DNA from 4 places in the Afifella aestuarii genome. Region 3 is predicted to be linked to each of the others. Evidence: riboswitches for the same ligand, from Rfam matches in the RefSeq annotation. Region 3 holds a riboswitch; each other region holds the start of a gene.

Region 1 (7,524 bases), on a different contig from region 3:
GAGGCTGGGCGCGTCGCGCTTCTCGAAACGCCTGAGGATCAGCCGGTCCGTCTCGATAGGCTGCATTTGTCCCTCTCTACGCGGTTGGCGCTGTGTCTCGATGAAAGCGAGGCCTGGCGCGCGATCGTGTCAGCGGTGCGGCGGCGCCTCAGATGCCGATGCGGGTCAGGTCCGTATCGAGGGCGAGGATTTCGCCGACGGGGCGGCCGGGCTCGAGGGTCGGAGGGACGAGCCGCATCGCCGCATTCGGGATGTCGGTCGCCATGGCGACGGCCTCTTCGAGGGGGAGGCCGACATGGAAGACGGCGTTCCTGAGGCAGGTGAGAAGGTCGACATGGGCGCCGGCAAGAGCGCCCGCCGCATTGACGAGGGCCCCATCGCGGACGCGAATTTCCTCGCCATAGAGGACGAAATGGTCGGGCCCGCCGACCGTCGCCATGGCGTCGGAGACGAGGAAGGTGCGGTTTCTGAGCGGACGGGCGCGGCAGGCGATCGCGACCATCGGCCAGGAGACATGATGGCCGTCGACGATGATGCCGGCATAGGCGTCGCTCGCGAGCGCCGTGCCGAGGAGGCCGGGCGCGCGCGAGGTCATGGGCGGCATGGCGTTGTAGAGATGCGTGAAGCAGGCAATGCCCGCGGCAAGGCCAGCCTCCGTCTCCGCGGCATCGGCGGCGCTGTGGCCGGCGGAGACGACGACGCCCATCGCCGCGATTTCACGGATGAGGTCCGGGGGGACGATTTCCGGCGCGAGCGTCAGCATGACCGGGATATCCGCGGCGCGAAGACGTTCCAAGATCGCCAGGGTGGCGCGATCCATCGGCCGCATATGGGTGGCGTCGTGGGTGCCCTTGCGCTCCGGGTTGAGGTGCGGGCCTTCCAGATGCAGGCCGAGGAGACCCGGCATGCCCCAGGCCTCGATCACCGCCTCGGCGGTCGCGCGCATGCGTTCGGCCGTCGTGGTGATGAGGGTCGGCATCAGGAAGCCGGTGCCGAGGCGCCGCTGGGCTGCGATGATCGTCTCGATCGCGGCGGGGCTCGCATCGGAATTGAGCATGACGCCGCCGCTGCCGTTGACCTGAAGGTCGGTGAGGGCGGGGATGAGGAGATGCGGGGTGAGATCGGGCGTCTCACGCGGGCCAAGCGGCCGGATGCGGTCGATCGCGCCCGCCTCGATCTCCACGGCAAGGCCGGTCTCAAAGCGGCCATCCTTCCAAAGACGGGTCGGAGCGATAAGGCGGGTCACGAGACGAGATCCTCTGAAAGGCCGGGGCGAAGCCGATGTGCAGCCGGCGCGGAGGCTGCGAAATGCCAAGGGTTCGGACGCTCTGTCCGGCCGGCGCGCGAATGGACCGGAGATACGCGCGCCGGCGGGTGCCGGCAAGAGAAGCGGCGGCTTCAAATGCCTCGCTCATGCAAGCTTCGGCGGCAGGGAACGCGATTGCGGTTGCCAATTGCCGCAAGGCGTGGTTCAAGGGCGTGATGACCCCGCGCGTAGAGGCGTTCGTCGCCGTCGGTGGTCACAAGCAACTTTCCGTATCGATCGTTGCCCCGAAGGCGCCCGTTGAGGCGTAAGCTCCCGGCAGCTGATCTACGCAGGCTTCCAAAACCAAGTGACACAGCTCGCGCCGGCCGTCTCAGGCTGGCCGCGACGAGAAAGCTCATATTGACACTTTTCAATGAACTCGGCCTCGCCGAGCCGATCCTTCGTGCCGTTGCCGCCGAAGGCTATACCAATCCGACTCCGATTCAGGAGCAGGTCATCCCGACCATGCTTGCCGGCCGCGATCTTCTCGGCACGGCGCAGACGGGAACCGGCAAGACGGCGTCCTTCGTGCTGCCGCTGCTCGACAAGCTCAGCCGCACCATGGTGCCGGCCGCGCCGCGCACATGCCATGCCCTCATCGTCGTGCCGACGCGCGAGCTTGCCCAGCAGGTCGCCGACAGCGTGCGCAATTATGGGCGCTTCGTGAACATGTCCTCGGCGGTCGTCATCGGCGGCGCCCGGCCCGGACCGCAGGTGAAGGCGCTGTCGCGCGGTGTCGATTTCATCATCGCGACGCCTGGCCGTCTTCTTGACCATATGCAGACCGGCGCCGTCCGTCTCGACCAGACCAACGTCGTCGTGCTCGACGAGGCCGATCAGATGCTCGACCTCGGCTTCATGCCGGCGATCCGCAAGATCCTGGCCAAGATGCCGCGCGAGCGCCAGACGGTTCTCCTCTCGGCGACGATGCCGCCGGCGATCCGCAAGCTCGCGGGCGATTTTCTCCACCAGCCGGCGGAAATCTCCGTCGCCCCGGTGTCGCGCCCGATCGAGCAGATCGCACAAAGCGTCATCAACGTGGCGAGTGCCGGCAAGCGCGACATGCTCGTCGATCTCCTCGGCGCTGCCGATATGGAGCGGGCGATCGTCTTCACGCGCACCAAGCGCGGTGCCGACAAGGTGAGCCAGCATCTCGACAAGGCGGGCCTGCGCTCGGCGGCGATCCACGGCAACAAGAGCCAGAATCAGCGTGAAAAGGCGCTCGGTGCCTTCCGCAACGGCCGTGTCGCCGTTCTGGTCGCCACCGATATCGCAGCGCGCGGCATCGACATCGACGACGTTTCGCATGTCGTCAATTTCGAGCTGCCGAACGTGCCGGAAGCGTATGTGCACCGCATCGGGCGGACCGCGCGCGCCGGCAAGAGTGGCATCGCGATCTCGCTGTGCGATCATTCCGAGCGGGGTCTTCTGCGCGATATCGAAAAGCTGATCGGCAAGAGGATCGACGCGCATGGCGCGGCCCCTCGGCGTGAGGCAGTCGCGAACCAGGCCGGGGCCGAGGTAGTCGGTGAAACCGATGAGGCGCCGTCTGCAGGCGTGCGCCAGCAGGCGGGCGAGCGGCGCGACGAAAGATCACGCCAGCCCGGCAAGCGCAATTCTCCCTCACGCAACCGCCGGCGTTCGGGCAACAAACCCGCGGCCTTCGAAGCTCGCTCCGATGGGCGCAACGAAGGGCGGAGCGAAGGGCGGAATGAAGGCCGCAACGGCGACGCCCCGAAAGGCGGCCGCAACCGCAGGCCGGAAGGTGCCGAAGGAGGCCGTTCGGCCAAGCGGGCCGAGGGCGGCGCGCCCAAGAGCCGCAAAGGTGGCTCGGATGGCCGGCGTGACGGGGCCCGCCGCGACGGCGGCCGCGGCAACGAGGGCGCCCAGGCCGGTCTGGAGCGGATGCTGCGCAAGAGCAGCAAGCCAAAAACCGGGGCGGGCGACAAGCAGGTCGCCGCGCGCTGAAGACAGCGACGCCACGCAAGTTTGAGAGGGCCGGCCGCCATGTGCGGTCGGCCTTTTTTGTGCCCTCGGGCACCCTTCGGCGTGGTCCGTTGCCGGCAAAGGAACGCCGTGTCGGGCATGGCTGCTCAACGTGCACGGCATTGACAATTATGGCCATTCGCCGGCAGATGGGGGCGTCAACGGTTTCCGGACGCAAAGCGACCGGATTAAAAGGGAACACGGTGAGGCGTACCCAGCAGGGACCAAAACCGTGGCTGCCCCCGCAACTGTGAGCGGCGAGCAGGGCTTCAACATGTCACTGGCGCATTGGCGCTGGGAAGACGAAGCCATGCTGTGACCCGCAAGCCAGGAGACCTGCCGCTGACGCGCGACGCCGGGCCACCGGTGCCGCACCGCAACGGACGCCGGGGTGAGCGTCTGGCGGTGGAACGGCGCCAGGAATCCGATTTGCGCCCAATCCTCGCCAAAACCCCGATCGTCCTTTCCGCATCACTGTCGCGGTTCGTCCGCTGCAGTCATTGGAGAGACGATACGAATGAACCTTCGTAAGTTTGCCTGTGCCGCCCTCACATCGGCGGCGTTTCTTCTTCCCGCCGCAGCCGAAGCGCATTTTCAGCTGATCTATACGCCCGAGGTGAATCTCGCCGAGCCGGGCGACGTGCCGCTGAAGCTCATCTTCTGGCATCCCTTCGAGAACGGCCATGTCATGGATATGGGCGCGCCGGAAGAGTTCTACGCCGTCTTCCGCGGCAAGAAGATCGATCTCAAGGACAGCCTGAAGCCGATCTCCTTCGAGGGGCTGGAAAACAGCGCGCAAGCCTTCGATGCCACGCTGCCGGCGAAGCGCGCCGGCGATTACACGCTCGTCGTCGTGCCTCAGCCCTATTACGAGGAGAGCGAGGACATCTACATCCAGCAGATCGCCAAGGCCTATCTGAACCGGGCGCAATTGCCGACCGATTGGGCCGAGCCCAAAGGGCTTGCGACGGAAATCGTGCCGCTCGATCGCCCGACCAACATTCTGGCCGGCTCCACCTTTACGGGCCGCGTCCTGTCGGAAGGCAAGCCGGTCGCGGGTGCCGAGATCGAAGTCGAATACATGGCGGCCGAGCCCTCCATGGACGAGAACAAGCCCACCGAACCCAAAGCCTCGCCGATGCCGGGCGGTGCCGTCATCGCGATGAGCGACGAGAACGGCTACTTCACCTTCGGCGTCCCCAAGGCCGGGTTCTGGGGCTTTGCCGCGCTCGGTTCGGGTCCGAAGACGGAGTTCGAGGGCAAAGAGCTCTCGCAGGACGCCGTCATCTGGGTGCGCGCCTACGACGTCGAATGACGGCAGGAGGGATCGATGCATATTGTCGACGGAGCTCTCGCCAATGACGTCGTCATCGGGGGAGCGGTGTTGGCGGCCGGGGGCATTGCGCTCGGCCTCAAATCGCTGACGGCGGAAAAGATGCCGGCCGCCGGGGTGTTGAGCGCGACGTTCTTCGTCGCCTCGCTCATCCATGTTCCGATCGGTCCCTCCAGCGTGCATCTCATCATGAACGGTCTGGCCGGGCTTGTGCTCGGCTGGGCCGCCTTTCCGGCGCTGTTCGTCGGGCTTCTTCTGCAAGCGGTGTTCTTCGGCTTCGGAGGGCTCACCGTGCTCGGGGTGAATACGCTCAACATCGCGCTGCCGGCAGTGATCGTCTATTATCTGTGCCGGCGGGGGATCGCCTCCAATTCGCTGACGGTCGCCGCGATTTCAGGCGCCATCGGCGGGGGGCTCGCGATCGCGCTGACGACTGCGTTCGTGGCGATCGCTCTGGCGCTGTCGGGCGACGAATTCATCCCGGCCGCCAAGCTCGTCTTCTTCGCCCATATCCCGATCATGATCATCGAAGCGCTGGTGACGGGGGCGGCCGTGGTTCTCGCCCGCCGTGTCAAGCCGGAGCTCTTCGCCACTTTCAATCGATCCGCTGCCGAGGAGGTCGCGCTATGAGAAAGCTCTGCGCAGCCCTCGTTTTCCTGGCTCTTCTGCCCGCGTCGCAGGCTCTCGCCCACAAGGTCATCGCATCCGTCTATGCGTCCGGCGATGTCGTGGAAGGCGAGGTCGGCTTTTCCAACGGCGACATGGCGAAAGATGCGACGGTCGAGGTGTTCGACGACAACGGCAACAAGCTCGGCGAGACGGTAACCGACGAGACCGGCGCCTTCACCTACAAGCCCGAAAAGGCGGTGCCGCTCGTCTTCAAGGCCAATCTCGGCGCAGGCCATGTGGCGCAGGTGCGGATGTCGGCCGAGGAGTTGCCGGAGATCGGCGGTGCGGAGGCCTCATCGCCGGCGCTGGTCGCTGCCGAAGCTGCGGCCGGTGCCGCCGAGCCGGCGTCTTCCGGCGACGGGACTGTGGGGGCGACCGCCCAAAGCTCCGGCGTCGATCTCGCCGCGCTTCTTGAAGCACAGCACGAGATGATCACCGAAGCGGTGCAGAAACAGGTGATCCCGCTCAGGCGCGATATCGACGCCTATAAGGAGAAGCACGACATGCAGAGCATCCTCGGTGGGATCGGCTATATCTTCGGCATCTTCGGCGTCGCGTTCTATATCGCGGCCCGGCGCAAGATGACGGCGGCCTGACGATGAGCCACGTTCTCTCAGCCGGACGGCGCGCGCTCACCGATACGGGCGAGGCCAAGGGCACGCTGATCGATGGCATCGACGTGCGCACCCGCATCGTCGTTGCTGTCGCCTTCGCCATCGTGATGGTGAGCCTGCAGGATCTCGCCGTTTTGGCGACCGGGCTTCTGGCGGCGTTCTTCCTGATGCTGTCGGCGCGGCTGCCGGTCGCCCGGACGCTCAAGCGCATGGCGATGATGGACAGCTTCATCATCTTCCTGATCGCCATGCTGCCCTTCACCGTGCCAGGTGATGCGATGTTCACCGTCTTCGGCTTTGCGGCGAGCTGGCAGGGGCTGCGGCAGGCGGCGGAGATCGCGCTGACGGCGAATGCCGTGATCCTCGCCTTGATGGCGCTCGTCGGCTCCACCGAGCCGGTGACGCTCGGCCATGCGCTGCGGCGTTTGATGGTGCCGGAAAAGCTCATCTATCTCCTGATGTTCACCGTGCGCTATGTCGACGTCCTGCAGCAGGAATATCAGCGTCTGCGCATGGCGATGAAGGCACGCGGATTTCGCCCCTCGAACAACCGGCACACCTATCGCTCCGTCGGCTATCTCGTCGGGATGATGCTGGTGCGGGCGATCGAGCGGTCGGAGCGCATTCTCGGCGCCATGAAATGCCGGGGCTTTACCGGCCGGATGCCGCTGTTCGACACGCTCGCCTTCACCTACCGCGATGTCGTGTTTGCGACGGGCGTGACGGTCTTCCTCGCCTGTCTCATCGGCGCGCAGGCGATCCGCTGAGGCCATGACGCATGTCTGAACTCATCGCCCTTTCAGATATCCATTTCGCCTATCCTTCGGGGCCGCCGGTCCTCAAGGGCGTCGATATGTGTCTGATGCCGGGCGAGAGGCTGTGCATCGGCGGGCATAACGGTGCGGGCAAGTCGACGCTTCTGCACATCATCGTCGGGCTGTTGCGGCCGTCGCGCGGCCGCATCACCGCCTTCGGGGCTCCGCGGCGCGAGGAGAAGGATTTCCACGAGGTGCGCTGTCGCGCGGGCTTCGTCTTCCAGGATCCCGACGATCAGCTCTTCTGCCCGACGGTCGCGGAAGATATCGCCTTCGGGCCGCTCAATCTCGGCAAGAGCCGCGACGAGGCGATGGCGATCGTCGATGAGGTTCTGGAGCGGCTCGATCTCGTCAGTTTCCGCGACCGCATCACCCACAAGCTCTCGGGCGGCGAGAAGCGGCTCGTCACGCTCGCCGCCGTTCTGGCGATGGAGCCGGAGGTTCTGCTTCTCGACGAGCCGACCAACGCGCTCGACGTCGACAACAAGGCGCGGCTGAAAGAGATTCTCCTGTCGCTGCCGCAGGCGATGATCCTCGTCTCGCACGACCACCGTTTCCGCGGCGATGTCTCGACCCGCACCGTCGTCATGTCGCATGGCCGGCTGGTGGAGCGGGACATGCATTGCACGGCAACGGACGAGGCCGGCTAGGGCTTCAGGACCGGCTCGCTCGACCGTTCGGTTGCCGGCGTCCAAAACTCCCCACACTTTCAGCCTCTTAAGCGGAAATTCCATTCCATTTGCCGGCTCACGAGCGCGGCAAACGGGGGTGAGCTATTTTGATTGTCGTATCCCCTCCGGG
Region 2 (7,524 bases), on a different contig from region 3:
CAAACGGCCCTGGGGGGAACGGGCCTTCAGGAATCGAGGGTCCGCCGTTGCTGCGCGCCATTGAGAGGCACGATACGGCCGTGCCCGTTGGCGATCAGGGGCGGGGCGAGGCGGTCCGTCTTCAAATCATGCGATGGGTGTGAGGCTTTCTGCCAGGGCACGATGAAACGCCCACCCGCATGGATGCCGGTCAAGGCGCGCACACCGTAGCATTGGGCGAGGATGTCGTCGGTGAGAACATCCTGCGGCGCGCCTTCGGCCGCGACCCGGCCGCGATCGAGGAGCACGAGACGGTCGCAGAACCGCGAGGCGAGGGTGAGGTCGTGCAGCACGACGACGATGCCGGTGCCGCGGTCTCGGGTCCTGCGCAGGAGTTCCATGACATTGAGCTGATGCAGGGGGTCGAGCGCATCGACGGGTTCGTCGGCGAGAAGCGTCTCCGCCTCGACGGCGAGCGCGCGGGCGAGGAGAACCCGGGCGCGTTCGCCGCCGGAGAGCGTCTGCACGTTGCGCTCCGCGAACTGGGCGATGCCGGCCGTCTCCATTGCGGCGCGGATGGCTCTGTCATCGGCGTGCTTGTCGTGCGCGGCGAAGAGGCCGGAATAGGGCAGGCGGCCGAGAGCGACGACCTTTTCGACGGAGAGAGGCCAGTCGACGGTGGCATCCTGCTTCAGATAGGCGAGGCGGCGCGCCAGGCTGCGTCGCGGCACGGATGCGGCGGGCTTGCCGTCGTAGAAGACCTGACCGAGTTCCGGTTTGCGCAGACCGGCGATGACCTCGAGCAAGGTCGATTTGCCGGCGCCGTTCGGGCCGATGAGCCCGACCACTTCGCCGGCGCGCGCGACGAAGTCGACACTCTGCAGGATCGTCGCCTCGCCTCTTTTCACGCCGATGCCGGAGGCTGAGATGATCATCTGAGGTCTCCACGCATGCGCCAGACGAGCGAGAACAGGAAGGGTGCTCCGATAACGGCCGTGACGACGCCGAGTTTCAGTTCCGGCTGCGTCGGGATGAGACGCACGGCGATGTCGGCGGAAAGCGTCAGGATCGCGCCGCCGAGCGCGCTTGCCGGCAGAAGCAGGCTCGGGCGGTAGGCGACGAAGGGGCGCAAGAGATGTGGCACGACGAGACCGACGAAGCCGATCGTGCCGCTGACGGCGACGGCGCCGCCGACGGCGAGGGCCACCCCGCCGACGAGGAGGGCCCGCGTGATGCGCAGATCGAAGCCGAGGCTCGTGGCCGTATCCTCGCCGAGCGCCAGGGCATCGAGCGCCCGCGACGTCAAGAAGAGCGCGATGCAGCCGGCGAGGATCGGCGGGAGCGCGATGGCGACATGCGTCAGGCTGCGATCGGCGAAGGAGCCCATCAGCCAGAACATGATTTCGGTGGCCGCGAAGGGATTGGGCGACAGGTTGAGAACGAGCGAGACGAGGGCGCCGGCGAGACTGTTGACCGCAATGCCGGCGAGGATGAGCGTCGCCGTGTTGGCGTTCCGCCCGGCGACGGCGAAGAGGAGAAGGCCGGCGGCAAGGGCCGCCACGATCCCGCCGATGGGCAGAAGCAGCGAGGAGACGGCGGAAAGCCCGGAATAGAAGATGACGACGGCGCCGAAGGCGGCGGCCCCTGAAATGCCGATGATGCCGGGCTCGGCGAGCGGATTGCGCAAGAACGCCTGCATCACGGCGCCGGCAAGACCGAGCGCGAAGCCGACGAAGAGCCCGAGAAGGGCCCGCGGCAGCCGGATTTCTATAAGGACGAGGGCGCCGAGATCGTCCTTTCCGGAGAGCGCGCTGTTGAGCGCGGCGCCGAAATCGAAGGGGCCGTAGCCGATGGCAAGCGACAGGACGAAGGCGACGAGAAGCATGAGCGACAGGACGCCGAGGAGCCTGCGGTAGCCGGCCGCCGACCTGGTGGCTTGAAGCGCGATCTCACTCATTGCCGCGCCCTCGCTTTGTCGGCCGCCTGGCGCAAGACCTCGACCGCCTTGAAGATGTCCGGTCCTCCGCACATCCACAGACGCTGCGGGACGGAAACGATCTCCATCGGCCGCGGCATGCGCGAGAGGACCGGATGGTGCAGGATCTCGTTGGCGACGGCCGGCGCGTCACGATAATCGCCGACGACGAGCACGTCGGGCGACAGGGCCACGAGTTTTTCGAGCGGCAACCGGCTGTAGCTTTCAAGCCCTTTTTCGGCGGCGAGATTTTCAAGGCCGGCGAGCGAGATGAGGACGTTGATGATCGAGCCGGCGCCGACCGTATAGCCGTTCGGTTCGTAGACGATCGCCGACGGGCGCTCGGAGGCCGGAACCTCTTCGGTCGCAAGCCGCGCCTCCATCTCCCGCACCAACGCCTCCGCCCGCGCCTCCTGGCCGAGCTCGGCGCCGACGCGGCGGATCTGGGCCTCGATGTCGGGAAGCGAGCGCGGCACGTCGAGTTCCACGACATCGACGCCGATCCGCTTCAACAGATCGACGGTGACGCGCTTCGTATAGCGCCCGGCAAAGACCATGTCGGGTTTGTAGCGCATCACCTCCTCGGCGAGGCCGCGATTGCGCGGAAACGCGCGGGCCTCCTCGGCGAGGTTCGACATGGAGGCGTCGCGCGAGAAATAGCTGAGTGAGGCGATCTGATCGGGATCTGCAAGCCGCATCAGAAGCTGATCGGCACACAGATTGATCGAGACGATGTGCTGCGGCCTCGCCGCCGCCGGAGGAGCATCGGCGACGGCGAGGACCGCAACGGCTGCCAGACAATACGTGAGCCAAGGCCCAGGCATTAGAATGTCAGCCGAACTCCGGCATAGGCGCTGACGCCTTCCCGGTCATAACCCCACTGATCATAGGCCTTTTCGTCGAGGAGGTTCTCCACGCGCCCGTAGATCTGGGTGTTGTCGGTGATGTCGTAGGAGGCGGCGACATCTACGAGCGTGTAGGGATCGAGGGTGAGCGTCTCGCGGTTCACGTAAAGGGCGTCGGTCCACACCCAGTCCTTCTGCTCGCCGTTGTAATCGACCGACACGTTGACGTTGGCGCGGCCCTGAAGGAAGGCGTAATTGACGACGAGACTGGCGACGTTCTGCGGCCGGCGGATCAATTCGTCGCCGGTCGGGTCCTCGCCGTCCGTATAGGTGTAGGAGCCTGTCACCGTCAGATTGTCGATCGGCTCCACCGTCAGGGCGACTTCCACGCCATCGATCTTGGATTCTCCCGGCTGGTTGATCGAGGACTGGCCCGAGCCGGTGATGAGGTCGGAGATCTCCTGATTGAAATAGGTGACGTCGAGCGAGGCGCGGTTCGCCCAGAAGGCCTGCGTGACGCCGACGTCGAAACCCTTCGCCTCTTCCGGCTCGAGATCCGGATTGCCGCGATAGGTGTTGGTGTAGCCGTAGAGTTCGAAGAGCGTCGGGTTCTTCACGCCGGTGCCGTAGGAGGCGTGGAGCTTGGTGCCGGTCTGGCGGAAATTGTAGGCGCCGGTCAGCCGGTAGGTGGTGGCATCCTCGAAGACGTCGTTCAGGTCGTGGCGGAGGCCCGCCGTCAGCGACAGGTCCTCAAACAGGCTCAGCTGATACTGGCCGATGAAACCCGTCGAGGTGATGGAACGATCGAAGGACGACCAGGCGCTGTCGGAGACGGCGCTGTCTTCACCCCGCTCGACCCCAAAGGTGAGCGTATGCCCGGCATTGGCGATGGCGGGCGTATCGAACATGAAGGTCGAGCGGTAATCGAACTGCAGCCGCTCGCCTTCGTAAGTGCTGGTCACCGTGGTCGGGTCGAGATCGCGATAATCGCGGTTCTGATCGGTATAGGAGATGCCGGCGAGCTGTTCCCAATGACCGTCGAGGAGCGTCACCTTCGCCTGGGCGCGGGTGAAAAGCTGGTCGCCCTTCATGTCCTGATTGGAATCGAGCGGGCCGGTATGGCCGACGGAGGGCAGAAACCCTTCCGAATCGAGATCGGTGCGCAGGCGCGTGTAGCGTGCAACGCCTGAAAGGTTCAGCCAGTCGGTGACGTCGACGCCGCCCTTGGCGAAGAGGGTGCCGTTTTCGTAGCCGTCGTCTTCCCTGTTGCCGAGGCGTTCATCGGCGACCGAGACGCCGTCGGTGCGTACGCCGGAGGCGCCGGCGAGAAAATCGTAATTGGCGCCGGCCGTGCCAATGGTGGCGTTGCCGCTCAGCGTCTTGTGCGAACCGGCTTCGAGGCGGCCCGTCAGATGCGTGCCGGGTTCGGCGCGCCGGGTAATGATGTTGACGACGCCGCCGATCGCATCGGAGCCGTAGAGCGCGCTCTGCGGCCCGCGCAGCACCTCGATGCGCTCTATGTTGTCCGCAAGAAGATGCGCGAAATCGAATTCCGAACCGCGCGCCGGGTCGTTGACGGGGATGCCGTCGACGAAGATCTTGGTCTGGTTGCCTTCAGAGCCGCGGATCCGAAGCTGCGTGAACTGGCCGCGTGGGCCGGCCGCGTTGACGATCACACCCGGCACCTGGCGCAGTGCTTCCGTCGCGTCGTGGATGTTCTGCTGTTTCAGCTCCTCGCCGGTGATGACGGTCACGGCGCTGCCGACCTCCGTGAGCGGCGTCGCCGTCAGGTTCGCCGTGACGGAGAGTTCGGGGAGTTCGATGACGTCATCGTCCTGCGCGGCGGCCGGAGAGATGCCGGCGGCGACGAAAAAGCCGGCACAAACGGCGACGAAGCGTTGCGGCGGAACGCCTTCACGCGAGGGGCGGGAGAAAAACACGGGACGACCTCAAGGGCGGCGCACGGCCGGTTGGCACATCACCGCGATCGAGGACGCTTCATGGGCGCGTGCGCATGAAGTCTACCCCATCGGCACACCCCGACCGACGTGACCGCGCGTGACCACGGTTGACGGCAGGTCTCCTGACTTGCGGGTCATGATCGCGTCGCCGCCTTCCCGGTACCCTCGGGGCCAGTGGCATTGTGACGAGCGATTCACCGCTCACAGTTGCGGGGACAGTCGCGGATTTGAGCATCGCCCGCACCGCGTTCCCTTTTGAGCCTCCAAAGAGGCACCGTCGAAAGGACGGGACCACGATCGCGACCGTCGCGTCAAGATGAATCGCAGGCGCATGGGCTTGATTGGAAGTCGCTTTCGCTTTTGGCGGCGGCGGATGAAGCTTGCCGATGGCGCCCAGCGGCGCGGCCTCCTGCGAGAATGGATGGCTCTGGGAGAGGGGCAAAAGGCCGCAGAGGCGGGGCGCACACGGGGCCTTCGCCGGGTTTCGTGGGGCTTCCCATAGGTCGGGCGGATAGATTGGGCCTCAGAGGTTGCGCCTGAGCGATCGGCAGAAAGTCCGCCTTGACGGTGTGCGCTGCGGTGCGCTTGAGGCGGGAAGGTGCTCAGGCCCTGCGCCCCTTGGGCGAGGTTTGCGCGCCTTCTGCGGCGCCGGCGAGGCAGGGCAGCTTAAGCGCTTGGGATGGGGAGGTCTCGACATGGTCATCGCAGCAGAACATTTGCGTGCTGAAACGGCGGGGAGCGCGCAATGAACGCGCCGGAGAAAAGCCCGGAGAACGTGTTGGGGCGTCCCGCCAACGGCTTTACCCGACTGATCGACTTCGTCTTTCCCGGCGACGCCAATCACCATGGCACGCTCTTCGGCGGCATCGGCCTTGCGCATATGGACAAGGTCGCCTTCCTCGTCGCCTCGCGTTACGCGCATGTCGACTTCGTCACCGCGTCCTGCGAGCGCATCGATTTTCACGTCCCAGCGCATGTCGGGGAAATCGTCGAGCTGACGGGAAAGGTCGTTCGCGTCGGCCGCCGTTCGCTCGGCGTCGAGGTCGATCTCTTCGCCGAGGCGCCGCTGTCCGGCGAACGGCGCCTGTCGACGCGGGGCATCTTCAATATGGTGGCTGCTGATACGCTGGAGCGATATGGCGGCGCGCTGCCACCCCTGTCGGACGAACCCGAGATGCCGGTGTCTGAAAGCGGCTCCTGCGAAATCGTCTTTCCCGATCAGACGAGCCATTACGGCAGCCTCTATGGCGGCCACGTCCTTGCCGCGATGGGCAAATCCGCGTTCGTCGCAGCGACCCGACATTGCCGAAAAATCGTCGTCATGGCCGCCTCGCAACGCGTCGATTTCATGGATCAGGTCGTCGCCGGCGAGATGATCGAGCTCAACCCCTCGATCGTGGCGACCGGGCGCTCCTCGATGACCGTCGAGGTGACGATGATTGCCGAGGCGCTCCTGTCGGAAAACCGCCGGCTGTGCGGCAAGGGGACGTTCGTGATGGTCGCCGTCGACGAGGCCCACCGCCCGGTTGCGATCGCCTGAGCGCTTTTTGGGATTTAATGGGGGGCCGTCGGTCGGATGAAGCGAGGCGGGCGCGAGCCTCAGTCGTTTCACGGCGCCCGATCCACGAGCGCACCCTGCCGTCAATAGGCGACCACGAGGGGGATTCTCGTTCTTCAGCCCGCGATCCGGGCGCAGATCTGGCGCTGCGGTCCTGGGCCTTTCGGGGCGCGGCGGGTCCGCATCACTTGGCGAGGCCTTTCATCCGCCCCCAATGCGATCGGTTGACGGCAAACGGTTGCGGGCTCGTTTTTCGATCGGGTCGCGGCTATTCCTGGGCCATAGTGTCGGACAGACGGCGCCAATGGCGGGCGGTATGGAACGGATCACCATCACTCTCGAAGAAGACCTCCTCAAGGAGATCGACGCTTTGAGCGAAGAGCGCGGCTATCAAAGCCGCTCCGAGGCGTTGCGCGACATGGCCCGCGAGGTTCTGGCGCGCGAGGCGACCGAATCGGGAGAGCCACTCGGCAACGACCAGCTCTGCTACGGCTCACTCACCTATGTGTACGATCACGCGATCCGCGACCTGCCGAACCGGCTTACGGACAATCATCACGCGCATCATGCGCTGTCGATCGCCACGACGCATGTGCACATCAATGCACAGAACTGCCTCGAGGTGTCGCTTCTCGCCGGCACTGCGGGGGATTTGCGCAAATTTGCCGACAGTGTCAGCAGCCAGCGGGGCGTGCGCTACGGCAAACTCCACATCATCCCGCTGATCGGACGGCTGAGCGGCCCCCTGACGGGAGCCTTGGCGGCTGGAGGGGACGCTTCCCCGCATTCCGGCGGGTCTCACGATGACCACGAGCATTGAGCGGCCTTTTCGCCGCTAACACCATTCCGCCCACGTGAAGACTGAGATCGAAACGGCGGAGGGGGGAAGCCGCATGGGCGGTCGTTTGACCCTGCGAAACGCCATGCTTTTTTTCGGGGACCCGCAGGGCAGGGTCCCTGCCGGCGGGGTTGACACGTAGGGGAAGTATGAGGGTACTGAAATAGTTCATACTCCGTCCTTTCTCCCCCAAGGCCGATGTTTAAAACTCTCCGCGTGATCGCGTTCTGTGTGGGCGCAGCCCTTTCACTCGTGCCGCATGCGTCGGCCTCAGCCGGTGCGACCCTCACCTTTTCGTGGCCGGTCAATGTCGGCTGGCTCAACCCGCATCTTTATTCCCCGAACCAGATGTTCGCGCAGAACATGGT
Region 3 (7,524 bases):
CGAGGACGAGACCGTCGGGCCGAAGACCAAGGGCTACACGGCGAGCGTTTTGGCGCTTCGCTTGATCGGCATGGCGCTGAGCGGCAAGACGATGCCGACAGCGGCGCGTGGTTTCGTCGACGGTTATGCGCAGCTGATCGAGACGGCGCGCATCTGGTCGACCAACATGGCGCCGAAGCTCGCCGGTGCCGATGTGATCGCAGTGCTGGGGCAGGGACGGCATTACGGTTCTGCCCTGGAGGGTTCGTTGAAAGTGGCGGAAATGGCCGGCATTCCCTCCTTTGGCCTCGAAACCGAGGAGGCGAGCCACGGCCGTCTGCACGGCCTCACCAAGAAGAGCGTGACGATTGCGCTTGCTTCGAACGCGGACGAGCTCGATCTGGCACGCCGTGTCGTGGCGGCAATGGCGCATTACGGCCTTACCGGCTTCATCTTCGATCTCACCGGCAAGGAGCCTGAGGGGATCGTCTGGCCGGCGTCGGAAGAGCCGACGCAAGGTCTCGATACCTTGAGCGCCGTCGTGCCGTTTCAGTGGCTCGCAGTCGATCTTGCCGCGGAACGCGGGCTCGTGCCGGAGGATATGCCTTATCCGGGCATGACGCAGCGGCTCGGCATCAAGGTCGGAGAGGCCGTTTGACGCCCGAATTCCTTTTTGCGGTCGATGTCGGTGGATCCTCGGTGAAGCTTGGCATCGTCGACGGCAACGGCGTCGTCGTCGCCAAGAGCGCACTTCCCTTTCCTTCGCTGGCAAGCTTCGAAGCCCTCGTGGAGGGGGCTGCCGAAAGCCTCGATGCCTTGGCGCGTACGGTCTCAGCTGCGCCCGAAGCGATCGGGATCGCGGCGCCTGGCTATGCGGATCCCGCCACCGGCCTGCCGCTCGACGGCACCGGAAATGTTCCGCTTCTTCAGGGCGGCTCGCTTGCGGCTGAGCTCGCCAGGCGGCTGAACGTGCCCGCCGCGACGGACAACGACGCGATCTCTGCCACGCTCGGCGAATTGGAGTTCGGTGTCGGCAGGCGCGTTTCGAGCTTTGCCCTCATCACGGTGGGCACCGGCATTGGCGGCGCCCTCGTCATCGATCGGCGCATCGTGCGCGGCCGTGATGGCAAGCCGCCGGAATTCGGCGCCATGGTTTTGGAGCCGGGTCATCCGTATGAACGCTATGGTCTTCACGGTACGTTTGAGGATCTTGCGGGTGGCAAGGCCGTCATCGCCGCCTATGCCGCGGAGACCGGAGAAGCGGCCGAAGATCTCAGCATGAGCCTTTTGCGCGAACGCGCTCTGGCCGGCGATGCACGAGCCGACGCGGCATTCGAGACGATGGGGCGCTACATCGCCCAGGCATTCGGGACGATGATCAATCTCACCGCCATCGAGCTTTGCGTCGTCGGCGGGGGCATCTCGCTCGCCGGAGGCTTTCTGCTGGACCGTATCCGTCGCCACCTTCGGGCAAACACCTGGCCGTATCTGGTTGATGATGCCCGGATCTTGGCGACCGAGCATGGTAACGATTCCGGTCTCATCGGAGCGGCAGCCATGGTGCGCCGCCGTCTCAATCCTGTGGCGGGCGAAAACGTCCCCGTCATCAAACCATCGGCATTCGTTTGAACGAGGTGACCGCCATGGCCCGAGAGCTGCAAGTTGAACTTCGAGGCGTGCGTAAGAAGTTCGGGGCCGCGGAGGTGATCCGCGGTGTCGACCTCGGTGTCGAGCCCGGAGAATTCGTCGTCTTCGTCGGACCGTCTGGATGCGGGAAGTCGACGCTCCTGCGCTTGATTGCGGGGCTGGAGGAGATCACCTCCGGCGACCTTCTGATCGAGGGGCGTTCGGTGAAAGATTTGTCGCCTGCCAAGCGCGGCATCTCGATGGTGTTCCAGTCCTACGCGCTCTATCCGCATCTGACCGTTGAAGAGAATATGGGCTTCGGCCTGAAGCAGGCGAAGGTCGAGAAGTCGGAGATCAAGCGGCAGGTCACGGAAGCGGCAGAAATGCTGCGCCTGTCGGAGCTTCTCCAGCGCAAGCCGCGGCAATTGTCCGGCGGACAGCGCCAGCGTGTCGCCATCGGTCGTGCGATCGTGCGCGATCCGAAGGTCTTCCTGTTCGACGAGCCTTTGTCCAACCTCGACGCAGCTCTGCGCGCCCAGATGCGCATCGAGATCGCGCGCCTGCATCGCGACATGGACGCCACGATGATCTACGTCACGCACGATCAGACCGAGGCGATGACGCTCGCCGACCGCATCGTGGTGTTGAACGAGGGGCGCATCGAGCAGGTGGGCACGCCGCTCGAACTCTATGGCAAGCCGAAGACCCGTTTCGTGGCGAGCTTCATCGGCAGCCCGCAGATGAACTTCCTGCCGGTGCGCGTCGCCGGAGCATCGGAGGGAAGTCCTTGCCTCAAGCTCCCGAACGGGGTCGAAATGGCTTTTCCGGAAGCGCCGGCGGCGGCGATCGATCGGGACGATGTCGTGCTCGGCATCCGTCCGCATGAGATCAAGTTCAGCCGCGAGAAGACCGAAGGTATTGCGGCCGAGATCGTCGTCGTCGAGACTTTCGGCAACCACACGCTTCTCTATGCCAATATCGGCGAGGATGATCTCGTGACCGTCGAGACGGCTGGGATCAGCGATGTGACGACGGGCGAGCGCGTTTGGCTGAGCTTCGATCCCGCCCATTGCCATTTCTTCGACGGGGATGGTCAGGCTCTATAGTTCGGGCCGAGGCTTTGACGGCATCGGCCACCTCCGTGCTCGAAGGGGTGTCCGGAGGAGGCGACCCAGAGGAGGTTGCTGGAGGGGACACGGGCAGTCCGCCTCTGTTGCAAAAATCCTGTACTGAAAGGCGCTATTCGTCCCGTGGGGTGATGCCTCTGAGGCCAGACGAAGAGGGTGTCGAGACCTGGCAACATGTGGCATTATGGCCGGATCGGGGCGCGGGCGCCTGTAGAAATCGTCATACATCGAAGTATTACCCTCCAATTCCGATGTAAATATTACGAATATTGGAGCTTCGAATGGCCGTTTTATGGCAAAAAGCAACCTGCACGCGCTAAAAATAAACCGAAAATAGAATTTTCTCCTATTGCCGGTGGGTAACGAAAGCGTTAGCGGCCTTGCCGACTTGACATATGCCTCTCTTAGCGCCAGTAAAAGCCCGTTACCGGTTTCCGAGCGCGAGAGTGCAAGGATGAAAAGGGAATACGGTGAGGCCTACCAAAAAGGGGCCGAAACCGTAGCTGCCCCCGCAACTGTGAGCGGAGAGCAGGGCTGGGAGTGCCACTGGCGCGAAAGTGCTGGGAAGGTAGCCCTTGCTTGGTGCCGCGAGCCAGGAGACCTGCCGGTGATGTGCGTCGGGCTGTGTGGGCTGTCGGCGTACAACGAGGGATGTCGGGGTCTGCATCCAGCGACGAAAATCACGGCGGGCAGCGCTTGCGCTTGCTTGTCATCTTTCGGCGTTGGGCAGGTCGGTCATCTTGATGGAAGAGCATTTCCCAACTCATAAGTGGCGGATCCAGGACTTCGTCGACGTCCCGACGTTGCAGAGGATCCAGGACACGTTTGCCAAGGCCATGGATATGGCGGCGGTGACAGTTGGTCGCGACGGGGTTCCCGTCACCAAAACAAGCAATTTCCAGCCTGTGTGTCGTTTGATGCGTTCCACCCCCGAAGGGTTGCGGCGCTGTCATGCATGCGATGCCTGCGGGGGCCTCGCCGCCTACCGGTCTGGCCGGCCGGCAACCTATGTCTGCCATGCCGGGCTCGTCGACGTCGCCGCGCCGATCATCATCGAGGACGAATATCTCGGCTGCCTCTTGTGCGGCCAGGTGATGCTCGAAAGTGAACGCGAGCGCACGATCCAGAACGTGCTCGACCGAAACGGTTCAATTGGCATTGCTCCGGCTGAACTCGAGGAAGCCGTCTATGCCATGCCGGCGGCCGATCGAGATCGCCTCGATTCCGCTGTCGAGATGCTGATGCTGGCGGCGAGCCACATCATCGAGATTGGCAAGACGAACCTGATCCAGGCGCGCCTCCTCAAAGAGGTGAAAGCCAAGGCGGCCACGGAAAAGGCGCTGCAGGATGCGCAGTTGCGGGCGTTGCAGGCGCGCGTCAATCCGCATTTCCTGTTCAATTCCTTGACGCTCATTGGCTACACGGCTTTCGAGGAGAAGGCGGTGAAGACCGAGGAGGTCGCTTATATGCTGAGCGACATCCTCCGCTACAGCCTGCGCAATCTCGCCACTTCGGTACCGCTCAGCGAAGAATTCGACATGATCGAACGCTGCTTGCGCCTCCACCAGCTTCGCTTCGGCGACCACCTGAGCATCGAAGTCGATCTCGACGAAAGCCTGCGCAATTGGCCGGTCCCGTGCATGGTTCTGCAGCCGCTTGCCGAGAACGCTATCGTGCATGGGGTGGAAGCGCTCTCGCGGCCGGTGCGTGTGCGCGTTTCGGCCCGGAGGGTAGGCGATCGCGGCTTGATCGAGGTTTATGACAACGGCGCGGGGATGAGTGAGGCTCAGGTCGCCGCGCTCAACAACGATCGTTGTGTCTTGCAGCAGGCGGAGCGCAGCCGCGCGGCTCTCGGACTGCAGAGCGTTATCACCCGGCTCGACAGCGAGTACGGCAACGACTTCGATCTAAAAGTAACAAGCAGATTGAATGAGGGAACCCGAATTGAGCTTTCCTGGCCACTCGGCGACTATGCGCAGCTCGAAAATGCTTGAGCTCGCACGCACTGAGCGTTTTGCGTCCATGTTTCAAGGCGCTTTTCAGCAGGAGTCCTCGGTTCGGCCCGGCCTTTTGGTGGCCGACGACACGCCCATCATTCGCTCGACGGTCAGCCGCGTCGTGGCGGCGGAGGCGCTCGACTTCGCCAATGTCTGGGAGGCCAAGAACGGCTCCGAGGCGGTGGAGCTGGCGCGGCGCGAGCATCCTGAGCTTATTCTGATCGACATCAAGATGCCTGGCGTGGACGGGTTGGAAGCGGCGGCGATCATCAAGGCCGAGCTGCCGCGCACGCGGCTCATCTTCCTCACGGCTTATGATGAATTTGCCTATGTGCAACGCGCTCTCAAGATCGGTGCGCTCGACTATCTTCTGAAGCCGATCCGTCCGGCGAAGCTTGGCGAATTGTTGCGGAAGCTCCACGGTGAGATCTGCACGGAATTGAGTGCGTCCTCGTCCGCCTCCGATGCGGAGATCGCGCGGGACGTGACGTCGGCTGCCACGCCCTGTGCGCCGGAGAGAGATCCGGTCAAGCGTGCGATCGCCTTCATTTCCGAAAACTATGCCGATGAAAACATGTCGCTCTCGGCTGTCGCCAATGTCGCGCATCTCAGCCCGTCGCACCTTGCGCACCGTTTTCGCGAATGTGTCGGCATCAGCTACAAGCAGTTTCTCACCGAGAAGCGCATCGAGGCGGCCAAGGATCTGCTCTTGACGACCGACACGACCAACGAAGCGGTCGCCGAGCAGGTCGGCTATGCCAACGTCACCAATTTCTATCGCCTGTTCCAGCGTGAGACAGGCATGACGCCGGCGCAGTTCCGCCGAAGCGAGAAGGAGCCGGTGCCGGACGCGCAATGATCTTCGCGCCGCCTATTTCTGGGGCGGCGCGCCTGTTTTGTCTTCACGATCATGCATGGCGATGCCAATCGGCGTCACGAACATCGGGTGAGACGGCAGCTTCGTCGGGATTCCGGTCATCTCGGCCACGATGTCGGCCATGCCGGGCATCCCGCTGGTGCCGCCCACCAGATGGATGGTCTTGACGTCGTACGGGGCGATGTGGCGGGCGACGATGCTACCGACCTTCTGCATAACCGGTCTGACCAGCGGATAAAGTGAACGGGCCCTTTTTGGGTCCTTTTTGATGTCTTCCGCCTCCTCGAAAGAAACGCCGAGAGCGCCTGAAAGCACCAGCGTGAACTGGGTCCCGCCAGTCGCCTCGTCGGCCGTATAGACGACTTCGCCATCCTTGAAGATCGCAACGCCCGTCGTGCCGCCGCCGACGTCGACCACCGCCCCGTCCTTGATCTGCAGGAGGGCATTGGCCGCTGTCGGTTCATCGACGAAATGCTCGCATTCGAGCCCTGCACCGATGACGACATTCTGCGTTGCCTTCACCTCCGCCGGCGCAACGCCAGGAGGGTAGGAGGTCGCCGCACTCTCGAGCGCGAAGCCGAGATCCGCCTCAACCTCCGCCTTCATGCGCGAAAGGATCTGCATGGCGCCGATGAAATCCACCACGAGGCCGTCCCGCACGATCTGCGCGAATTGATAGCGCCCGGCGAGCGGCTGTCCGTCCTCGTCGAGAACGACGAGGACGGTATAGGCCGTGCCGAGGTCGACCCCGACATGAACCCGGCCCTTGTAACCCTGCCGAGCCGGCGTCTTGTTGAAGACGCTGACTGCACGGGCGAGGATGTCGTCGGCGTGGCTGTTCATCGTTCCTGCCTCACGCGGCTTCTGCTCTCGCCTTTTCGGTCAGGCGAAGTGTGTCGATGGCGATCATCTTTTCCTCGTCGGTCGGCACGACCATGGCCGCCGTCCTGGAATCACGGGTGCTGATCCGCCCGTCGTCGCCCGGCGCCTCGTTGGCGTCGCTATCGATGGCAATGCCGAGGAAGCCGAGCTTCTCGCAGATCCGCGCTCGCATCGAGGGGCTGTTCTCGCCGATGCCTGCGGTGAAGACCAACGCATCGAGCCCGCCCAAGGCGGCTGCATAAGACCCGATATATTTCCGCGTCATGTAGGCGAACATCTCAAGCGCGAGCTCGCAACGTTCGCAGCCACCCTCGGCGCGTTCCTCAACTTCTCGCATATCGTTGCTAATGCCTGAGACGCCGAGGAGACCGCTCCGTTTGTAAAGCATGGCCTCGATATCATCGAGGCTCATGCCGAGTTGCTTGTTGAGATAGAAGATCAGCCCCGGATCGACGTCACCAGAGCGCGTGCCCATCATAACCCCGGAAAATGTGGCGAAGCCGATGCTTGTATCGATCGAGCGTCCGTTCTCGATCGCGTCGATCGTGACGCCGTTGCCGAGATGGCAGATGACCATTTTGAGCTCGTCCACGGGTCTGCCGAGCATGTCCGCCGCCATCTGATTGACGAAGCGGCACGACGTTCCGTGGAAACCGTAGCGACGAATCCGGTGCTCGCTATAGAGCTCGTATGGCAGGGCGTAGACATGCGCATATTCGGGCATGGTCTGGTGGAAGGCGGTGTCGAAGACGACCACCTGCGGTACGTCCGGCAGCAATCTGCGCGCCTCCACGATGCCGACGAGATTCGGCGGGTTGTGAAGCGGGGCGAGCGGGACGCATTCTTCCAGCTTGGCGATGACTTCGTCATTGATCACCGAGGATTTGACGAAGGTGTCAGCGCCATGAACAGCGCGGTGGCCGACCGCCGTGACATCGCTGATGTCGTCTATGACCCCGACCTCCGGGTCGAGCAGGAGGTCGATCATGGCCGTGAAGGCCGTGTGATGGTCCGGCACTGGCACCACGCGGACATG
Region 4 (7,524 bases), 680 kb from region 3:
GCCGACCCTTTCAGCGTTTCGACGGCAGACGAGAGACCACCCTCGAACTGATAATAATCGTCGGAATCGAGAAGATCGTGCTCGCGGTTGTCCTGGTTCTGCACGATGGCGTCGGTCGTCTTAAGACGCCGCTCAAAGAGCTTTCGTGTGCGCTCGCCACCTTCACCCTCCGAACCGCCGCCATAAGCATAGGACGACCATTCAAGGAACGCTGTGGCGAGATCTCCCCGCTCCTGCCAGATGCCTTCGTCGATCAGCGCCTGAAGGCCGGCACCATAGGCCCCGGGCTTGGAACCGAAGACCCGGAAGGAGGCTGCCCGGCGCGCATCGTCCTCCCCCATCCCCGCCTCACCCAAACGGGCGCTGTCCTGGCGGATACGCGCGGCGATCGGATTGGCGTCTTCCGGTTCCTCGCGCTCCGAAACGGCAAGCACCGCCTGATGGAAGAGATCGATCTGATGCGGAAAGGCGTCACGGAAGAGGCCGGAGATACGCAACGTCACATCGATGCGCGGGCGACCGAGCTCCGAGAGCGGCACGACGTCGATGCCCGTCACACGCCCCGAGGCCTGCTCCCATACCGGGCGCGTGCCAAGAAGCGCGAGCGCCTGGGCAATGTCGTCGCCGCCCGTGCGCATGTTCGACGTGCCCCAAACGGTGAGCGCCATCGCGGTCGGCCATTCGCCCTCGTCGGAGAAATAGCGCTCTGCCAGCAGCTGCGCCGAACGCCAGCCGAGATCGAAGGCGGCGCGCGACGGCACGCCCCGGACATCGACGGAATAGAAATTGCGTCCCGTCGGCAGGCAATCGGCGCGTCCGCGCGTCGGCGCGCCGGAAGGCCCGGGCGCCACGAAACGGCCCGACAGCGCAGCAAGCGTCGCGGCGATCTCGGCCCGGCCGGACCCATCGAGCGTCGGCGCGATCGCCTCGCGCAGTCGGGCCAACACCGCCTCGGTTTTTGGGCCCGGTGCATCGCGAGGCAGAGACAGGTTGGCTCCGTCGCCCGAAAGCGGAACATGGAGCGTGTCATCGGACGTCAGCGCGCCGGCCACGGGTGTTACCGCAGGACCTCCGTCGACCACTTCCAGCACCTTTTCAGGTTCCGCTGAAGGCCCGCCCGCCTCAGCTTCGGGAACGGCCGCCTCCACGAGCGCCGCCGCAAAGATCTCCAGCCGCTCCACCGTGTCGCCGTTGGTACGCCAGGCTGCGTCAGTGAGATCCGCCAGGAGCTTTGGCCGTTTTCCTTCCCAGCGCTCATGGAGCACGCAATCGAGCGGGTCGAAGCGCAATTCGAAATCATCGGCGAGTGCGCGCAAAAGCGAGGCATCCCCGGCCTCGCCTCCGCCGCGGGGCACACGGGCGAGTGCGGCGAGCGTATCGGTCCTCAGCCGCCTGGCCGGAGACTGACCCAGAATGTGCAACCCGTCGCGAATCTGCAGCTCTTTCAGATCGCAGATCTGCTCGTCGAGCTTGAGAATGATTTCCTCGCGCGATTCCTTGCCCGACGCGATCCCGAGATCGGCCAGAAAACCTTCGCTTTCCGCTCGCTCCACGATCGCTTCGGCGACCTTTTTCGAGCGCCGCGGATCGACGAGGTCGGCGGCCGCATATTCGTCGATCAGATATTCAAGCTCGGCCGCCGCGCCGTGGCTTTCGGCGCGTGTCATCGGCGGCATCAGATGGTCGATGACGACCGCGGCCGCGCGCCGCTTCGCCTGCGCCCCTTCGCCTGGATCGTTGACGATGAAAGGATAGACGAGCGGCACGGGCCCGAGGGTGGCCTCGGGAAAGCAATCCTGTGACAGCGCAAGCGCCTTGCCCGGCAGCCATTCCTGGTTGCCGTGCTTGCCCATATGAACGAGCGCATCGGCCGCGAATGAGCGCCGCAGGAAGGCATAAAAGGCGAAATAGCCATGCGGCGGCACGAGCGCCGGGTCATGATAGCTCGTCTTCGGATCGACGTTGTAGCCGCGCGCCGGCTGCACGCCGATGACGACATGACCGAAGCGATGCAGCGCGAGCGCAAAGGCACCTTCGCCAGGATCGAAGAAAGGATCGTCTTCAGCCCGACCCCAGGCCGCCTCGACCTCGCTCTGCACGTTCTCCGGCAGCGCGCGGAAGAATTCTCGATAATCCTTGAGCGAAAGCCGTTCGCCGCCCGTGCGCTCGACCCGTCCGTCGATCGCGTTCGTGGGCCCGGCGAGGATCGTCTGCATCAAGGCCTCGCCCGTCTCGGGCGCGCCCTCGGTGTCATAGCCAGCCTCGGCCATCGCCGTCAGGAGCCGCACCGTCGATTCGGGTGCATCGAGACCGACACCGTTTGCGAGCCGGCCATCCTTGTTCGGATAGTTCGACAGAACGATGCCGATATGTTTCGACGCGTTCGGCTTCGTCGAAAGCTGCGCCCAGGCCGCCGCGAGATCGGCAACGAAGGCGACGCGGTCGGCAAGCGGGCGATGCGCCATCGGCCGGCACTGCGTGCGCGGCTCGAAAGCCCCTTCTTCCTTGAACGAAATGGCACGGGCGATGAGACGTCCGTCGACCTCCGGCAGCACCACGTTCATGGTAAGATCGGAGGGTGAGAGACCGCGCGGATGTTCACGCCAGATCGCCTCGGACACACCTGCGAACGTCACCTGAAGAACCGGCCGCCTTCCGCCATCGAGAACGGTCTCGGCAGACGGATCGCCGGTCTTGCCGAGTGCGAAGGCGGTGGCGTTCAGGATGAGCGCAGGATCGTGTTCCTGAAACAGCCCCGTTACGAACTCTTTGTCCGCCGCCGCCTTGAGGCTTGAGACGAAAACCGGAAGCGGCCGCAGCCCCCGTTCGGCAAGAGCCGCAGAAAGCGCTTCCACCGGCGCCGTCTGACCCGATTGCACGAGGGCGCGGTAGAAGACGATTGCCGCAGTCGGCCCCTCGCCCTCAAGCTTCCGTCCGCCCTCGTAGACGCCGAAAGCCGGCACGTTCTTCGGTGGCGAAGGCGCCTCGTCATACCCGAGAAGATGGCCCGAGAACCGCAACGCGTTTTCGAAATTCTCCGCCCCTCCCTCGACCAGATAGGACCAGAGAAGCCGCGTTTCGTCGGCGCCGAGCGTGCCCTCGGCCGCAAGGTCGCCGTCCCATTTGGTATCGCCCGGCATCAGCGCCACTTTGGCGCCTGAGCCGCGCGCGATCCGCAGCGTCTCCTCGACGCCGTAGCGCCAATAGCCGACGCCGCCGAGAAGCCGAACGACGATCAGCTTCGCCTCGGCCAGCACTTTCTCGACATAGAGATCGACCGAATAGGGATGCGCGAGCGACATCCAATTGGCGAGTCGAATGGCCGGAAAATCATCCGGCAGTCGGCTCGCCGCCGCTGCCAACCCGGCAATCTCGGTGTCGGCTGCGGAAAGGATGACGATGTCGCCCGGGCTCTGATCGAGATCAACCGCTTCGGAGGCCGCGTCGAGCCCCCGAATCTGGCCCTTGAAGATATGCAATTCAGCCTCCGAGGGCCTCCGTGACGGCTGCCCGATCGACATCGGACAGGCCGATCACCACGAGCTTCGGCTCGCCCGACGATTCACCGTTGCCGCGGTCGAACCAGCTCTCCAGCCTCTGACCCACGGCCTGGACGACCAGCGGCACCTTTTTGCCGTCGATCGCAAGGCGACCCTTGATGCGCAGAACGCCAGGCATGGCGAGCGCCTTGGTGATGCGTGCTTCGGCCTCGGCCTTGTCCGACGCGGTCACGGCGATGCTGAAGGAATCGAAATCGTCGTGCTCGTGCTCCTCGCCTTCCATCTCATGGTGCGAAAGCCGGGTCTCGCTGTCGTCCTCCGCCCCGGCCCCAACACCCAGGAGGACCTCCGGCGGCACGATGCCGTGTGTGGCACGGATGAGCGACGCAGCGACGCGCTTGTCCTCTCCGACGCGCTTTTCCACGCGCAGCATGCCCGCTTCATCAACGAGATCGCTCTTTGACAGGATGATGAGATCGGCACAGCGCAGCTGATCCTCGAACAATTCCTCGATCGGATCGTCATGGTCGAGCGACTGGTCGGCTTCGCGTTGCGCGACGAGCTTCGCTTCGTCGCTCGCCATACGCCCGGCCGCGACGGCCTCGGCATCGACGACGGTCACCACCCCGTCAACGGTCACCCGGTCGCGGACCGCAGGCCAGGCGAAGGCTTTGACGAGCGGCTGCGGAAGAGCGAGCCCCGAGGTCTCGATGACGATGTGATCGAGCGCCTGGCCGCGTGCGAGGAGCCCCTCCATCGCCGGCAAAAAGTCGTCCGCCACCGTGCAGCAGATGCAGCCGTTGGAGAGCTCGACGATATCCTCCTCACCGCAGGCGGGGCTGCCGCAATCGGATAGAAGCCCGCCATCGAAGCCCGTATCGCCGAACTCGTTGACGATGAGGGCAATTTTTCTGCCGTTCGCGTTTTCGAGGATGTGGCGGATGATCGTCGTCTTTCCGGCTCCAAGGAAGCCGGTGATGATCGTCGCGGGAATGCGTTCCGAAGGGTTTGTCATAAAGGAAGCTGTCCTTTCAGTGCCAGAGGCAGTCCGGCCGCCATGAAGACGACCAGCTCCGCCGAGCGGGCGATTTCCTGGTTGAGACGGCCCTGCGCATCGCGGAAGCGACGAGCCAGGGCGTTGTCGGGGACTATGCCGAGGCCGAGCTCGTTGGAGACGAGGACGACGGGGCCTTTCGCCGCGGCAAGGGCTGCGCAGAGGTCGCGCGTACGCACGGCAATGTCCTCTTCGGCGAACAAAATGTTGGAAAGCCAGAGTGTGAGGCAGTCGACGAGCAGGGCGCGCTCCGGCGCGGCCTCCCGGGCGAGGACGTCCGCAAGCGCGACCGGCTCCTCGACGGTGCGCCATGCCGGTCCGCGCCGGGCCTGATGTGCGGCGATACGCTCACCCATCTCCGCATCGTTGTCCGCGGGAGGACACGTCGCGACGTAGACGGGGTTGAGCCCGCTTTCCTCCACGAGGCGTTCCGCATAGGCGCTTTTTCCCGAGCGGGCGCCGCCCAAAACGAGTGCCGTGGTTATCATGAGGATTTCGCGGAGCGTTTCCGCGCCAGGGGCAAGGCAGACGACGCGAGCGGTCGGATGCTTACCGTCCAGCCGGTCGCAACAAAGGCCGCATGACCCACGGCCATGCCTTGAACGTGAGGAAACATGACTGCCTCAATGGCAGCGCGGCAAAGATGCGTTTTCTGAAAGATCAGGCGGCAGACACCGCCCGCGTATGGAAGCGAAACCGCTTTGCACGGTGCGCAGATCGTTGGCGATCAATGCGGCGCACCCGGCTCGAGCCCTGGATGGAATCGCCGACGGAAATGTTCCGGAACTTTGCATGCTATCCCCTTTGCCGTCCCTCCGACGGCGTTCGAGTTGCCCTGGTCCGGCAGGTCTCCTGGCTTGCGGGTCTCCGCCCCATCTGCGCCTTCCCGTTGCCGGTGGCTTATGCAGGGGGGCTCGCCGCGTACAGTTGCGGGGGCAGCTGCGGATGAGGGATCCCGATCTGGGTCATCCCTGCCGCATTCCCTTTTGATCCCCAGGTGCTGTGCACCATTCGGGAACCGGAACCATTTCAAAGACTAAACGGAATCGGAAGACTGTCGCAAGCGCGATTCCGCCGATCGCTCCGTTTCGCTCAAGCGGGTCTCGCCCGGCGAAACGAACGGTGTTTGCGAATCGATTTTTCCGGCAACGGGTCCCTTCCCGCGGCCATTTCCTGCGGGCGCGGCCACGTCGAATCGCCGCGCCACGCTCGGATAGCGCGTGTAGATCCACACGGTGAACCGCCGCCGCCAACGCCGCACCGCGGGAATATCGATCGACAACACGATCAGCCCGAGCGGCAGCATCCACAGGCCGAGCACCGGCAGGAAGGCGAAGAGACCGCCGAGAACCAGCAGAATCCCTATACCGACACGCAGAAGCGGGCTGTGCGGCAGAGGCATCTGCCGGCCAAAAAGATGGAGGCGCGAGCGCCGCTTCCTGTCGTTCTTTACCACTTCAGCTTCCTGCCTGTTTTGCATGCGTCAAAAATGGGCTGCGAAAGGATGCTTGCAATGCCCGATGAGTTTGGTATATCGCGCCCCAATTCCCCGGTAGCTCAGTTGGTAGAGCAAGCGGCTGTTAACCGCTGGGTCGCTGGTTCGAGTCCGGCCCGGGGAGCCACCTTCCTTCTCTTCTCATCCCACGATCCCGTCGAAACCGTGTCTTCACGGTGGGTGCCAAAAACTGTGAGCACCCGGAACGGTCTGGCCAGGGCAACGTCGCCTGGCCATTCACACGCCGCTCCCGCTTCTATCGACACGAACAGAATCGAAAACGATCGCCGTTCGACCTCGAAGGCGGGGTTCACGAAGAGATTCGCAGCGCGCCCAGCTCCGCGCAGAATCAGGCGTCTCCACGCCGCAGCGGATGTGCAGAACATGATCGAACGCAGAAATATTCGCGACGACCTCTCACCCGCCCTCGATATTGAGTCGAAAGCAACTTGATTGTTATCATATGTATCGGCGCACGATATCATGCCGAGATGAAGTATCTTCATTTCGATTAGTTTTTCTGGACACAATATATAAGCTGGAATAAAGGGGTGGCTGATATTCTACATTGAGATACGCCCTCCCCCGATGCAATGACAGACTCCCCAGACCTCTCCAGCGACGAAGAGGCGTCCGCAGGACACGTTTTCCGTATCGCCGTCGGTGACGCTCTCGTCGTGATTCTCACTTTCCTCGTGATGTTCATGGGCGTCGGCCAGCTCAGCGCTGAAGCTGGCCTTAACGCCGTGCAGACCGCATTGATGACCAGCCTCACGGTCGCCGCGCCCGCTCAGGCTGCCGCCATGCAGATCCTGACGAGCGAGGGCGCAACCGCCGGGGCCTGGGCCGCGGCCGTTGTCGCCGTCATCATCGTCAATCTCCGCTTCATCGTCATGGTCGCCTCGGTCCTGGCGCGCTTGCCGGAGACGACATTCTGGCGCGCTTTGGGCGGCGTCGGGCTGATTTCGGCAAGCTCCTTCGCCGTCATCCTCCCCCGCCTCATGGAAGAGCCGCCTCCACGGCCGATTCTCTATTGCGGCATGGTCGGAGGCATGTGCTCGCTCTCCGCCGTCATCGGCGCCGTGGCCGGCCATCAGCTCGCAGCCTCCGTGCCGGTCATCGTCGGCGCGACTTTGGGCGCCATGATCCCGATCTATTTCGCCACGCTGATCGCCCGCCAGAAGAAGCTGCGCCCTTTGATGGTGAACGCTCTCTTCGGCGCACTTCTCGTGCCGCTCGGCGTGCCCTTCATGGGCGCATCCGCGCTCCTCGTCCTGCCTCTCATCGTGGCAGGCCTCAGCATGCTGGTCGATCAAGGAAAACAAGGAAATGCCTGACGTTCTCTCTCAATGGCAGCTTTGGGCGGTGGCGGCCGGCGCCGGCCTTGGGACGCTGCTGTTGCGACTCGTGCCGCTGTTTGCCCGAGAGGCGATCGGTGGCGAACGCATCCGCGAATTCTTCGACCGGGCAGGCTA

Evidence for each region. A riboswitch is a leader RNA that binds a small molecule or an ion and turns the genes downstream of it on or off. The one in region 3 is predicted to bind cobalamin.
Region 1: it holds a riboswitch for cobalamin, as region 3 does, so the genes downstream of both, EO094_RS03660 (DUF4198 domain-containing protein) here and EO094_RS14635 (PocR ligand-binding domain-containing protein) in region 3, are expected to answer to the same signal.
Region 2: it holds a riboswitch for cobalamin, as region 3 does, so the genes downstream of both, EO094_RS10570 (TonB-dependent receptor plug domain-containing protein) here and EO094_RS14635 (PocR ligand-binding domain-containing protein) in region 3, are expected to answer to the same signal.
Region 4: it holds a riboswitch for cobalamin, as region 3 does, so the genes downstream of both, cobU (bifunctional adenosylcobinamide kinase/adenosylcobinamide-phosphate guanylyltransferase) here and EO094_RS14635 (PocR ligand-binding domain-containing protein) in region 3, are expected to answer to the same signal.

The regions. Positions count from the first base shown of each region.
Region 1 is NZ_SAUF01000001.1:804,026-811,549, forward strand. It holds gene EO094_RS03645 (GNAT family N-acetyltransferase) at 1-66, opposite strand, end outside; gene EO094_RS03650 (N-acetylglucosamine-6-phosphate deacetylase) at 149-1,246, opposite strand; gene EO094_RS03655 (DEAD/DEAH box helicase) at 1,667-3,274, shown strand; cobalamin riboswitch at 3,438-3,650, shown strand; gene EO094_RS03660 (DUF4198 domain-containing protein) at 3,810-4,607, shown strand; gene cbiM (cobalt transporter CbiM) at 4,623-5,255, shown strand; gene EO094_RS03670 (cobalt ABC transporter permease) at 5,252-5,890, shown strand; gene cbiQ (cobalt ECF transporter T component CbiQ) at 5,893-6,675, shown strand; gene EO094_RS03680 (energy-coupling factor ABC transporter ATP-binding protein) at 6,687-7,373, shown strand.
Region 2 is NZ_SAUF01000002.1:456,256-463,779, forward strand. It holds gene EO094_RS10555 (ABC transporter ATP-binding protein) at 27-914, opposite strand; gene EO094_RS10560 (FecCD family ABC transporter permease) at 911-1,936, opposite strand; gene EO094_RS10565 (ABC transporter substrate-binding protein) at 1,933-2,778, opposite strand; gene EO094_RS10570 (TonB-dependent receptor plug domain-containing protein) at 2,778-4,739, opposite strand; cobalamin riboswitch at 4,856-5,054, opposite strand; gene EO094_RS10575 (acyl-CoA thioesterase) at 5,506-6,300, shown strand; gene nikR (nickel-responsive transcriptional regulator NikR) at 6,635-7,138, shown strand; gene nikA (nickel ABC transporter substrate-binding protein) at 7,355-7,524, shown strand, end outside.
Region 3 is NZ_SAUF01000005.1:84,393-91,916, forward strand. It holds gene EO094_RS14620 (SIS domain-containing protein) at 1-637, shown strand, start outside; gene EO094_RS14625 (ROK family protein) at 634-1,608, shown strand; gene EO094_RS14630 (ABC transporter ATP-binding protein) at 1,623-2,711, shown strand; cobalamin riboswitch at 3,144-3,355, shown strand; gene EO094_RS14635 (PocR ligand-binding domain-containing protein) at 3,476-4,726, shown strand; gene EO094_RS14640 (response regulator transcription factor) at 4,719-5,588, shown strand; gene eutJ (ethanolamine utilization protein EutJ) at 5,601-6,449, opposite strand; gene EO094_RS14650 (acetate/propionate family kinase) at 6,460-7,524, opposite strand, start outside.
Region 4 is NZ_SAUF01000005.1:767,086-774,609, forward strand. It holds gene cobN (cobaltochelatase subunit CobN) at 1-3,479, opposite strand, end outside; gene cobW (cobalamin biosynthesis protein CobW) at 3,481-4,515, opposite strand; gene cobU (bifunctional adenosylcobinamide kinase/adenosylcobinamide-phosphate guanylyltransferase) at 4,512-5,042, opposite strand; cobalamin riboswitch at 5,380-5,592, opposite strand; gene EO094_RS18980 (hypothetical protein) at 5,591-6,010, opposite strand; tRNA gene EO094_RS17705 (tRNA-Asn) at 6,101-6,176, shown strand; gene EO094_RS17710 (AzlC family ABC transporter permease) at 6,643-7,386, shown strand; gene EO094_RS17715 (AzlD domain-containing protein) at 7,379-7,524, shown strand, end outside.